DNA from 3 places in the Paractinoplanes abujensis genome. Region 2 is predicted to be linked to each of the others. Evidence: riboswitches for the same ligand, from Rfam matches in the RefSeq annotation. Region 2 holds a riboswitch; each other region holds the start of a gene.
What was found. A riboswitch is a leader RNA that binds a small molecule or an ion and turns the genes downstream of it on or off. The one in region 2 is predicted to bind cyclic di-AMP.
Positions count from the first base shown of each region.

Region 1 (3,263 bases), 6.1 Mb from region 2:
ACCTCTTTGTACATGTGCATTGTGCGGGCCGTCACGCAGCCACTCGTGGTCTCGTCCTGGACGTTGCAACCCTCGGGCGAGAAACCGCCGTCGGAATTGCGCGGCGCGGGAGCAGCGGCCGGCGATTTGGCCAGCACGATGCCGTGGGTGAGGCTCTCGCCGCCGACCAGCGCGAGCGCGTCGTTGGCCGCCTTCTTCTGCTTGCTCATGGCCACGAGGTTGGTCTTACGCTTCTTGACCTCGGCGTCGAGCGCGGCTTTCTTGGTGTTGACCTCGTTGATGACCTTGTTCAGCTCGGCCAGCTTGCGGTCCTGCATCGCGTTGATCTCTTCGAGCGAGACCGCCTTGGCCAGGAAGTCGTCGGAGTTCTGGCTGCCCAGCAGGAAGCTGGCCGCCCCCAGGTGGCCAGTTCGATACTGCTGGCCGGCGATCGCGTTGACCTCGGGGAGCAGCGCGAGACGCTTGCCTTCAGCCAGTCTGATCTCCTTGGCGAGCCGCCTCTGCTCGGCTGTGGATTTCGTCACGGCGGCCTGGGCCGCGACGAAACGCCGGTTCGAGGACTCGATCACATCGTCGAGGGTGGCGTTCTTGCCCACCGTGTCACCCGCGCTGCCCTCGCTCGGAGCGGTGTCGTCGCCGGGCTCGGCCAGCGCCGGCGAGGAGGGCACGGCCAGGAAAGACAGGGCCACGATCGGCGCCAGGGCAAGCATCAGCCACCGGCGGGGTCGTACGGTCAATGCAGTTCCTTCCGGTAAACCGCCGACCGGGTTAGCTGACGGGTTCGGGACGGAAGCGATCCCTACCGCTTGCGCGGATGCACCCCACTGACCTGGTTCCCCGGCTCGCCTCGCGGCGATTGGGCGGTGGTCTGCCGGCACCTCGGGGGCGGCGCCACGGCGGCAGAACCGGCGGCTAGTTTACCCGAGAGTTCGCGCTCCTTCAGGACCAGAGAATGAGCAATTTAGTAGTCACTCGAACACATTCTGTAATTGCCGTGACGGGGCGTCGCCGGTGAAATGCAGCGCGTGTGATAACTGTCGATCTCGTGATGAAGTCGGTATGGTCGGGGCGGTCTCCACCCCCAAGGAGACCGCCGCCTAATCGCCCTGCCGGGCGAACCGGGGAACCAATCTTTCCGGGGTGAATCCGCTAACCAGCGGTAGGGATTACTTCCGTCCCGAACCCGTCAGCTAACTCGGTCGGCGGCCGACGGAAGGAACAGGTGTGCGGCACAAGACTGTCCGGCGACGAACGGCGGCCCTGCTGGCCCTGCTCGTCGCGCTCTCCGGGCTGACCCTGGCGGTGGCCGGACCGGCCGCCGCGGCGCCGGGTGACAACGGCGACGACGGCGAGGGCGCCCCCAAGTCCCTGATCCAGCAACTCGAGGCTGCCTCCAAGGGCTTCGTCGAGGCCAAGGAGGCCCTGGCCCGCTCCAAGACCCGGCAGGCCCAGCTCGCCGCCAAGCTCAAGGAGCTCGACGCCGACCTGGCCCCCCGGCAGGCAGCCATCGACGAGATCATCCAGAAGTCGTACCGGACCGGCCGGCTCGGCCCGATGACGGCGCTGCTCGGCGCCGAGTCGGGCGGCGGCTTCCTCGACCGCGCCGAGACGCTCGAAACGGTTGCGGTGCGCGAGAACCAGGTGGTGGCCGACCTCAAGGCCACCCGTGACGGCCAGCGGAAGGCCAAGCTGGCCATCGACGCCGAGGTGCGCAAGCAGCAGGGGCACGTCAACACGATGGCCAAGCGCAAGGTGCAGGCCGAGAACGCGCTCAAGGCGGCCAACACCGGCGGCTCGGACCGGACCGGCGAGGACGCCCCGGAGTCGACCGACGGCGGGTCCAGCGACAAGGCCACCCCCGCCCCGCGTAACAAGGACGGCTCGCTGCCCGACGAGAGCTGCTCCGAGAACGATCCCACCACCAGCGGCTGCCTGACGCCGCGGACCCTGCACGCGCTCAAGCAGGCCCAGGCGGACGGCTTCACGCGCTACGTGGCGTGCTTCCGCGAGCAGAACAGCGGCGAGCACCCCAAGGGGCAGGCGTGCGACTTCGCGGCCGAGAAGAAGGGTTTCGGCGGCGTCGCGTCGGGTGGTGACAAGACGTACGGGACCAACCTGGCCAACTACTTCATCAACAACTCGGACCGGCTGGGCGTGCTCTACGTCATCTGGTTCAAACGCATCTGGTTGCCGTCCAGCGGCTGGAAGGCGTACTCGAGGGGCAACGGCGACCCCTCGAGCGACCACACGAACCACGTGCACTTGTCGGTCAGGTAAGTCCCCGGAGTGCGAGACCTACCCACCTACTTGTTGACGTAGGTCTCGTACTCCTTCATCACGTCCTCGGTCGGGCCATCGGCCCGGATCACGCCGGACTCCAGCCAGATGGTGCGCTCGCACGTGTCGCGGATCGACTGCTCACTGTGGCTCACCAGGAAGACCGTGCCGGCTTCCTTGCGCAGGTCACGCACCCGTTGCTCGCTGCGCTTGCGGAACTTGGCGTCACCGGTGGCCAGCGCCTCGTCGATCAGCAGCACGTCGTGCTTCTTGGCCGCGGCGATCGAGAAGCGCAGCCGGGCCGCCATGCCCGACGAATACGTCTTCATCGGCAGTGAGCTGAAATCGCCCCGGTCGTTGATGCCGGAGAACTCGATGATGCCGGCCGCTTCCTTCTTCACCTCGGCCGGTGACATGCCCATGGCCAGGCAACCCAGCTCGACGTTGCGCTCGCCGGAGAGCTCGTTCATCAGCACCGCGTTCACACCCAGCAGCGACGGCTGACCAGCCGCGTAGATGCCGCCTCCGCGCTCGACCGGGAGCAGCCCGGCGATCGCCCGCAGCAGCGTCGACTTGCCCGAACCGTTGGTGCCGATCAGGCCGATCGCCTCGCCCTTGTAGGCCACGAAGCTGACGCCCTTGACCGCGTGCACCTCCCGTACGGCGGCGCTCTTCTTGCCCGTGACGATGCGCTTGAGGCTGGCCAGCGGCGTGTTCGCGCCCGGCGCGACCGAGCCGTAGATGCGGTAGACGATGTGCGCGTTGTCCGCGATGACGGTGGGTTCCCGAGTGTCAGCCACGGCCGTAGCCCTTCTCTCCGCGCCAGAAGTAGACGTAACCCCCGAAGCTCACCAGCGCCGTCCAGATCACCGCCTGGATCCACAGCAGCGGCGCCGGCTGCGCCAGCTCGACGTTCTCCATCAGTGCGTGCCGGACCAGCTCGATGAAGATCAGCAGCGGGTTGGCCTCGACCAGCGCGAGCTGCC
Region 1 is NZ_JACHMF010000001.1:6,391,407-6,394,669, reverse strand. Features, by position in the region: gene BKA14_RS29200 (coiled-coil domain-containing protein) at 1-737, opposite strand, end outside; cyclic di-AMP (ydaO/yuaA leader) riboswitch at 741-873, opposite strand; cyclic di-AMP (ydaO/yuaA leader) riboswitch at 1,085-1,221, shown strand; gene BKA14_RS29195 (coiled-coil domain-containing protein) at 1,225-2,277, shown strand; gene BKA14_RS29190 (ABC transporter ATP-binding protein) at 2,304-3,077, opposite strand; gene BKA14_RS29185 (ABC transporter permease) at 3,070-3,263, opposite strand, start outside.
Region 1: linked by a shared signal. The riboswitch ahead of BKA14_RS29195 (coiled-coil domain-containing protein) and the one ahead of BKA14_RS01055 (LysM peptidoglycan-binding domain-containing protein) in region 2 are both predicted to bind cyclic di-AMP.

Region 2 (3,263 bases):
CGCCCGTCGAGGGCCGGGTTGTACATGTAGCGCAGCGGCGAGCCGTTGCCGTTGATGTCGATCTTCTCGCCGATGTCGTAGTCGCCCGCGTCCTCGGTGCTGCCGGCGTGGAACTCGACCATGCTGCCGAAGATGTCGCTTGTGGCCTCGTTCAGGCCGCCCGATTCGCCCGAGTAGGTGAGCCCGCCCGGCACCACGTTCTCGGTGACGCCGTGCGACATCTCGTGCCCGGCCACGTCCAGCGCGACCAGCGGCTTGGCGTTGCCCGTGCCGTCGCCGTAGGTCATCTGGGCGCCGTCCCAGAAGGCGTTCACGTACGCGTTGCCGTAGTGCACGCGGGAGGGGACACCGCGCCCGTCGCCGAAGATGCCGTTGCGGCCGTGCACGTCCTTGAAGTAGTCGAACGTGACCGCGGCGCCGAAGTGGGCGTCCACGGCGGCCGACTGCCGGTCGGCGGGTGCGCCTGTGCCCCAGGTGTTGTCGGCGTCGGTGAACGTGGTGCAGGTGCCCGACGTGCGGTTGTTCATGTCGCAAGTGGAACCGTTACCGCGTACGGGATCGATCAGCGTGAAGGACTCCCCGGCCGGCGTCGATTCGAGCGCGACCGGGCCCGAGTAGATGCTGTTCCCGGTGCCCGCGATGTTCTCGATCTCGTCGTACGAGCCGACGACCTTGCCGGTCAGGGCGTCCGAGATGACGTGGAAACGGGACGGGGTCTGACCGTCGGGCTGCCAGCCGGTGATGACGGTCTCCCACGACAGCGTGCCGATGCCGCTGCTCGCGTCGACGAACAGCTCCGGCGTCCCGGCCTGGGTGATCGTGCCCCGGAACTGGCCCTTGGCCGTGGCGGCGGCGCCGGCGGCGGTGACCGACGGCTTGGTGCCGAGGCTGAGCGGTTTGGCCAGGCCGGCCGACGCACCGGCGAACTTCCCGGCCTTCGTACGGATGATCACGTCACCGCCGTAGACGCGCAAACCGTCGTAGGTGCGGGTGTAGCGGGTGATGCCGTTCTTGTTGCTGTAGACCGTGTAGCGGTCCTTGGCCGACTTCTTGATCGCCGATCCGGCCTGGTCGATGAGCGACGAGCCGGGGGTGACCGGCGCGGCGGACGCGGTTGTGGCGGTGGCCACCAGGCCCCCACTGGCCAGGGCGATGGCGCCGGCCAGCGCGACAGCAATTCTCACGTGTTTCCTCCCCACGAGGTACAGACATCCACGTCTGTCTATGCGAGAGATCCTCACAGTTCGCGGGACGGCGCGGGGAGAAATCGCCTGTAAAGTTTAAGTTTCCATTTAGTTGGGTCGATGTCCAGCTTGTCGCGGGGCAGCTCACGGGGCGAATTCGGGCACCGATCCGGCTGTCCACACAGTGGGACGCGGCGCGCGCGTCCGGCCCGATCGGCAAACCGGGCCGGACGCGCGGACGACTCAGAGGGCGAGCCGCTGACCGGGATAGATCAGGCTGGGGCTCTTGAGCACCGTCTTGTTGAGCTGGTAGAGCGCCTTCCAGCCGCCCTTGACGTGCTGCTTGGCCGCGATGGAGGCCAGCGTGTCACCGGAACGCACGACGTAGTGCTTGCCGGAAGCGGGCTTCTTGGCGGGCGCGGCCGGCTTCTTCGCGACCGGCTTGGCGGGGGTGCCACCCTTCTTGCCGCACGTGGGCCAGGCCCCGATGCCCTGCCCCTTCAGCACCTTCTCAGCGATCTTGATCTGCTCCGCCTTGGTGGCCTTGTTGGCGGTCGGGGCATATTTCGTTCCCCCGTACGCCTTCCAGGTGCTGCGGCTGAACTGCAGCCCACCGTAGTAGCCGTTGCCGGTGTTGATGCTCCAGTTGCCGCCGGACTCGCACTTGGCGACGGCGTCCCAGTTCACGCTCGCGGCCTGGGCCGGCGACGCGGGGCCGAGCAGGCCCACCGCGCCCGCGACGCCCGCGACCGTCAGGCCGAACGCGACACGGGTCTTCTTAGCGATCTGTGCCATGAAAGAGCTACCTCCACGCCTGCGAGGTGAGCTGTCGGGTTCGGGCTGGGCTGCCCGGCCGCGCGCAGGCGGCTTCACCCCGAGGCGCGCCGGCTGGGAACAGCGGCGCGCCGAGGAACTTGTGGGTCCCCCGCTCCATGCCTGGGTTCGTTTCCGCACGGGCGGCGGCAGGATTCGGCGTTCCGCCCGGGGTGCCCGCGACTGCGGGACTCGGCCGACGGTAACCAGGCGACGACCCGTACAGCCAAATCCGCGGGCCGAATCGTGAACTTCGACTCATCGATCCGGGAACCCTGGAGGCCCGTTCCTAGTCTCACTGGTGTGATCCGTGCCCTAGCAGCGTTTGTCCTGGTCTGTGGCGTGTTGGCGACCGCCGCGTGTGGTGGCGACAAGGTGCCCGGTGACGCCGCTCGCATCAAGGTGAAGCTGGTCGCGACCGACGCCGCCCCGGTGGCCCGGGCCGTCAACACGTTCGGCTTCGACCTGTTCGCCCAGCTCGACGAGAAGGACGCGAACACGGTCACGTCCCCGGTGTCGGTGTCCGTGCTGCTGGCCATGGTGTCGGCCGGCGCCGACGGGGACACCGCAGCCGAGATGGCGCGGGTGCTGGGTCTGCGCGAGGGTCAGGACGAGCGGGTCGGGGCGCTGCTGCGGGAGCTGGCCGACACCGAGGACGTGACGTTGTCGGTGTCCGACGCGCTGTACAACAACGGCCCGCTCGAGGACGACTACGCCGACTTCGTGCGGCACAGCTTCGGCGGCACCGTGGAGGACGCCGATCTGGGGTCGGCGGAGACGGCTGAGAAGATCGACGACTGGGTCGACGAGAACACCGGCGGCCGGATCAAGGGCATCGCGCGCGACCTCGGCCTGCCCAGCGCGCAAGCCACCCTCGTACTGCTCAATGCGGTGTACTTCCTGGGGACGTGGCAGAACGAGTTCCTCATCTTCCTCATCACGCGCGACGAGAAGTTCACCACTCCCGGCGGGCCGGTCACGGTGCCCACAATGCACCACTCGGGCGGTTCCTACGGCTATGCCGAGCGCGACGGCTTCCGCATGCTTCGTCTCCCGTACGGCGAAAACGGGCGCTACGGGATGGAGATCATCCTGGCTGAGGACGGCAAGATGGCCGGTGCCGCCGACTGGCAGGCGCTGAGCGGCAGCCTGGCCCCGCGCGGTTTCGAGGACATCGCGCTGCCCCGCTTCGAGCTGCGCTGGGCCGGCCAGCTCACCAAGCCGCTGCAGAAAATGGGCATGACCAGCGCGTTCGACCCGGCACGG
Region 2 is NZ_JACHMF010000001.1:306,569-309,831, reverse strand. Features, by position in the region: gene BKA14_RS01060 (M4 family metallopeptidase) at 1-1,184, opposite strand, end outside; gene BKA14_RS01055 (LysM peptidoglycan-binding domain-containing protein) at 1,428-1,979, opposite strand; cyclic di-AMP (ydaO/yuaA leader) riboswitch at 1,982-2,139, opposite strand; gene BKA14_RS01050 (serpin family protein) at 2,340-3,263, shown strand, end outside.

Region 3 (3,263 bases), 5.8 Mb from region 2:
CCGCAGGCGCGTCACCAAGGCGTCGCCCAGGCCCGTGGCCGGGGTCAGCACGCCGCCCGGCGAGGCCGGCAACGCGTCGCGATCGTGCACCAGGGCCAGCGCCGACTCGCCGAGCATGACCGCGGTCGCCGCGTACCCCGGGTCGCCCTTGGCCCGGAAACGGGCCGTGTAGCGGGCGCCGGTCGTCGTCGTGGTGAAGAAGTCCAAGGTGAAGTGGCCTTCCCGCTGCGCCCGCTCGCTCGGGCCATTGCCCGGTTTGGGCAGCAGGCGGTCCAGCACGAACCGGGTCGGCGGCAGCATCATGCCCGCCACCAGGGCGCCGAAGCCGACCTTGACCCCGTTTGCCACGAGCGGTGAAAGGGACGACGCCCCGACGCTGAGCAGCTCGCGATAGCGGAAGCGGCGTCCGTAGCGCCAGTTGAGCAGGGCGTTGCTGCGCCGGACGACGCGGGTGTTGTACGACGCCATGAAGAACGGCGCGAGCGTGCCGCGCAGCGTCGGATCCACGTCGGCGCCGCGCACGGTGGCGACGTCGCTCTGCCGGCCCAGGTCGGGCTCGCCGGCCCGGTCGGGGCTGAGCGAGTAGGGGCTCGCGGCCAGCCGGCGCAGGCCGCGATCGTTCTTGACCGCGTCGAGCTGCTGGCGCATCGAGTCGATCGTGCCGCCACTGACCCCGCCCCGCATGCTGGTCACGACCATCGTGGTGTCGGTGAGCTCCCCGGCGCCGTCGGCCGCGACCTGCTGCGCGAGGACGTGGACGCCCAGGTCGGAGGGGACCGAGTCGAAACCGCAGGAGTGCACGATCCGGGCGCCTGTGCGCGCGGCCGTCTCGTGGTTGGCGTCGATGCTCCGCCGGGCGAAGACCACCTCGCCGGTCAGGTCGACGTAGTCCGTGCCGGCTTCGGCGCACGCCCGGGCCAGCGCCTGGCCGAACTTCAGGTACGGCCCCACTGTCGTCACCACGACCCGGGTCGAGGCGGCGAGGCGGGCCAGTGCCTCGGTGTCGGCGGCGTCGGCCACGATGATCGGCCAGTCGACGCCCAGCTTGTCGCGGACGGTGGCCACGCGCGGCTCGGAGCGCCCGGCCAGGGCCAGAAGCGTGCCCTCCGGCGCGTGTTCGGCGAGGTAACGGGCGGTCACCGCGCCGACAAACCCGGAGGCGCCGTAGACGACGATATCGTGATCCCTGGCTCGATCGGTCATGGTTCTGGATTCTGCATCAGCGCTCCGCCAACCGCTCGTTCGGTTTAGTCTCAAGCCGTTTGTTCCTCTATCGATCCGGCTGGTGAGGGGTCTTTCACGGCCTCAGAGCCGGCCCTGTCCGCGCTGCGCGGACACCGCGGGCGGAACGCCGAGTCCTGCCGCCGCCCGACGGGACGAACCTCAACGGCATGGAGCGGGGGACCCACGTTCCTCGGCGCGTCCGCGCGCCTCGGGGTGAAGCCGCCACACCACGCGGCCGGGCACCTCAGCCCGAACCCGACAGCTGACCTCGCAGGCGTGGAGGGTTCATGTCATGGCACGAGTCTGTCCATCTGCCCGCGCCGCACTAGCCATCGCCACCGCGGGCGTCACCGGCATCACCTCTCTGATCGGGCCGATCGCCACCACGCCGGCCGCCGCCGCACCCGCGGCCACGGCCGAGGTCAACTGGGACGCCATCGCCGAATGCGAGTCGGGCGGCGACTGGAGCATCAACACGGGCAACGGCTATTACGGCGGCCTGCAGTTCAGCCGCAGCACCTGGCGCGCCTACGGCGGGTCACGGTTCGCTCGCACCGCCGACCAGGCCAGCCGGACCGAGCAGATCGCGATCGCCGAACGCGTGCGCGACGGCCAGGGCCTGGGGGCCTGGCCCACATGCGGCCGTCGAGCCTCGTCGACCAGGCAGTATCGAGCCGCCCAACTCGCCGAGGCCCGCGCTGACAGAGCAGCCGCGGCGGCAACGGCTCAAGCAACAACCACTGACGCACCGACTGCACAAGCCACCGCGACAGCCGGCTCGGTCACCCGCTCGACGCCTACCCGTGCGAAGAAACGCGTCTACATCGTGCGCGCCGGAGACACCTTGGCCGTGATCGCCCAGCGGACGAACTATCCCGGCGGCTGGCGCGCCCTGCACCGCCTCAACCGCGACGTGCTCAGCAGCCCGCACCGGATCTATCCCGGTCAGCCGCTCGCGCTGTGACAGACGCCGGTCGCCTCAGGCCGGGTTGACGAATTCCGGCTGGTCGAGGACACGCAACCATGTGCCGTCAGGCTGACGACGCACCACCTGGGCCCGGGCGCCGGCACCGTCGCTCGGCGGCGTCGACGTCAGGGCCAGGTCGCCGCTGATCAGCGTGGGCAACGGCTCCTCGGGCGTGAAGGACGGCATGTGCGGCAGAGCCTCCTCCCACAGCCGCTGGATCGCGGCCCGGCCGACGGTCTGGCGGCCGGGCGGATAGGCCATCACCGCGTCTTCCTCATAGAGCAGAGCCAGCCCTTCGGCGTCTTTGGCGTTGGCACGCTCAACGAAGAGGCGGGTCAGGTCTTCGGGACGGTTGGCCTTCTCGCGTTCGGTCATGCGTCCACCTTGCTCCGGCCGGGTCGACAAGTCCAACGCATAGTTCTTATGGGAACTAGCATTGGGAGTTATGGAACTGCGTCAGCTGGAGTACTTCGTAACCGTGGCCGAGGAGGCGAACTTCACCCGGGCCGCCGAACGCGTGCGCATCACCCAGTCCGGCGTGAGTTCGCAGGTCAAGGCGCTGGAGCACGAGATCGGAGCGCCGCTGTTCGACCGTTCGGGACGCACCGCCCGCCTCACCGAGACGGGTGCGGCCGCCCTCCCGTACGCGAAAGCAGCCCTGGAGGCCGCCGCCGGTCTGCGGCAGGCAGTGGACGAGGTGCGGGGGCTCGTGCGAGGACAGCTGACGGTCGGGATGGTGACCGGATGCGAGGTCAAGCCGCTGTTCGCCGCGCTGGCCGCCTTCAGCCGCGAGCATCCGGCGATCGAGCTCGACCTGATCGAGGACAACTCCGACCGGCTCGTCGCGGGTGTGCGGGTCAGCACGGTGGACGTGGCCCTGGTGGGCGTGGCCGGCGAACCTCCGCAACACCTGGAGTCGCAGGTGATTGTGCGCGAAGGTCTGGCCGCCATGGCGCCCGCCGACTCCGAAGTGGCCCGCCTCGACCGCATCCCGTTGACCGAGCTCGTCGCGCATCCGCTGGTCACTCTGCCCGCTGGCACCGGCGTCCGCACCGTGCTCGACGAATCGTGC
Region 3 is NZ_JACHMF010000001.1:6,144,490-6,147,752, forward strand. Features, by position in the region: gene BKA14_RS28120 (saccharopine dehydrogenase family protein) at 1-1,203, opposite strand, end outside; cyclic di-AMP (ydaO/yuaA leader) riboswitch at 1,372-1,515, shown strand; gene BKA14_RS45235 (LysM peptidoglycan-binding domain-containing protein) at 1,517-2,188, shown strand; gene BKA14_RS28130 (YybH family protein) at 2,204-2,566, opposite strand; gene BKA14_RS28135 (LysR family transcriptional regulator) at 2,637-3,263, shown strand, end outside.
Region 3: linked by a shared signal. The riboswitch ahead of BKA14_RS45235 (LysM peptidoglycan-binding domain-containing protein) and the one ahead of BKA14_RS01055 (LysM peptidoglycan-binding domain-containing protein) in region 2 are both predicted to bind cyclic di-AMP.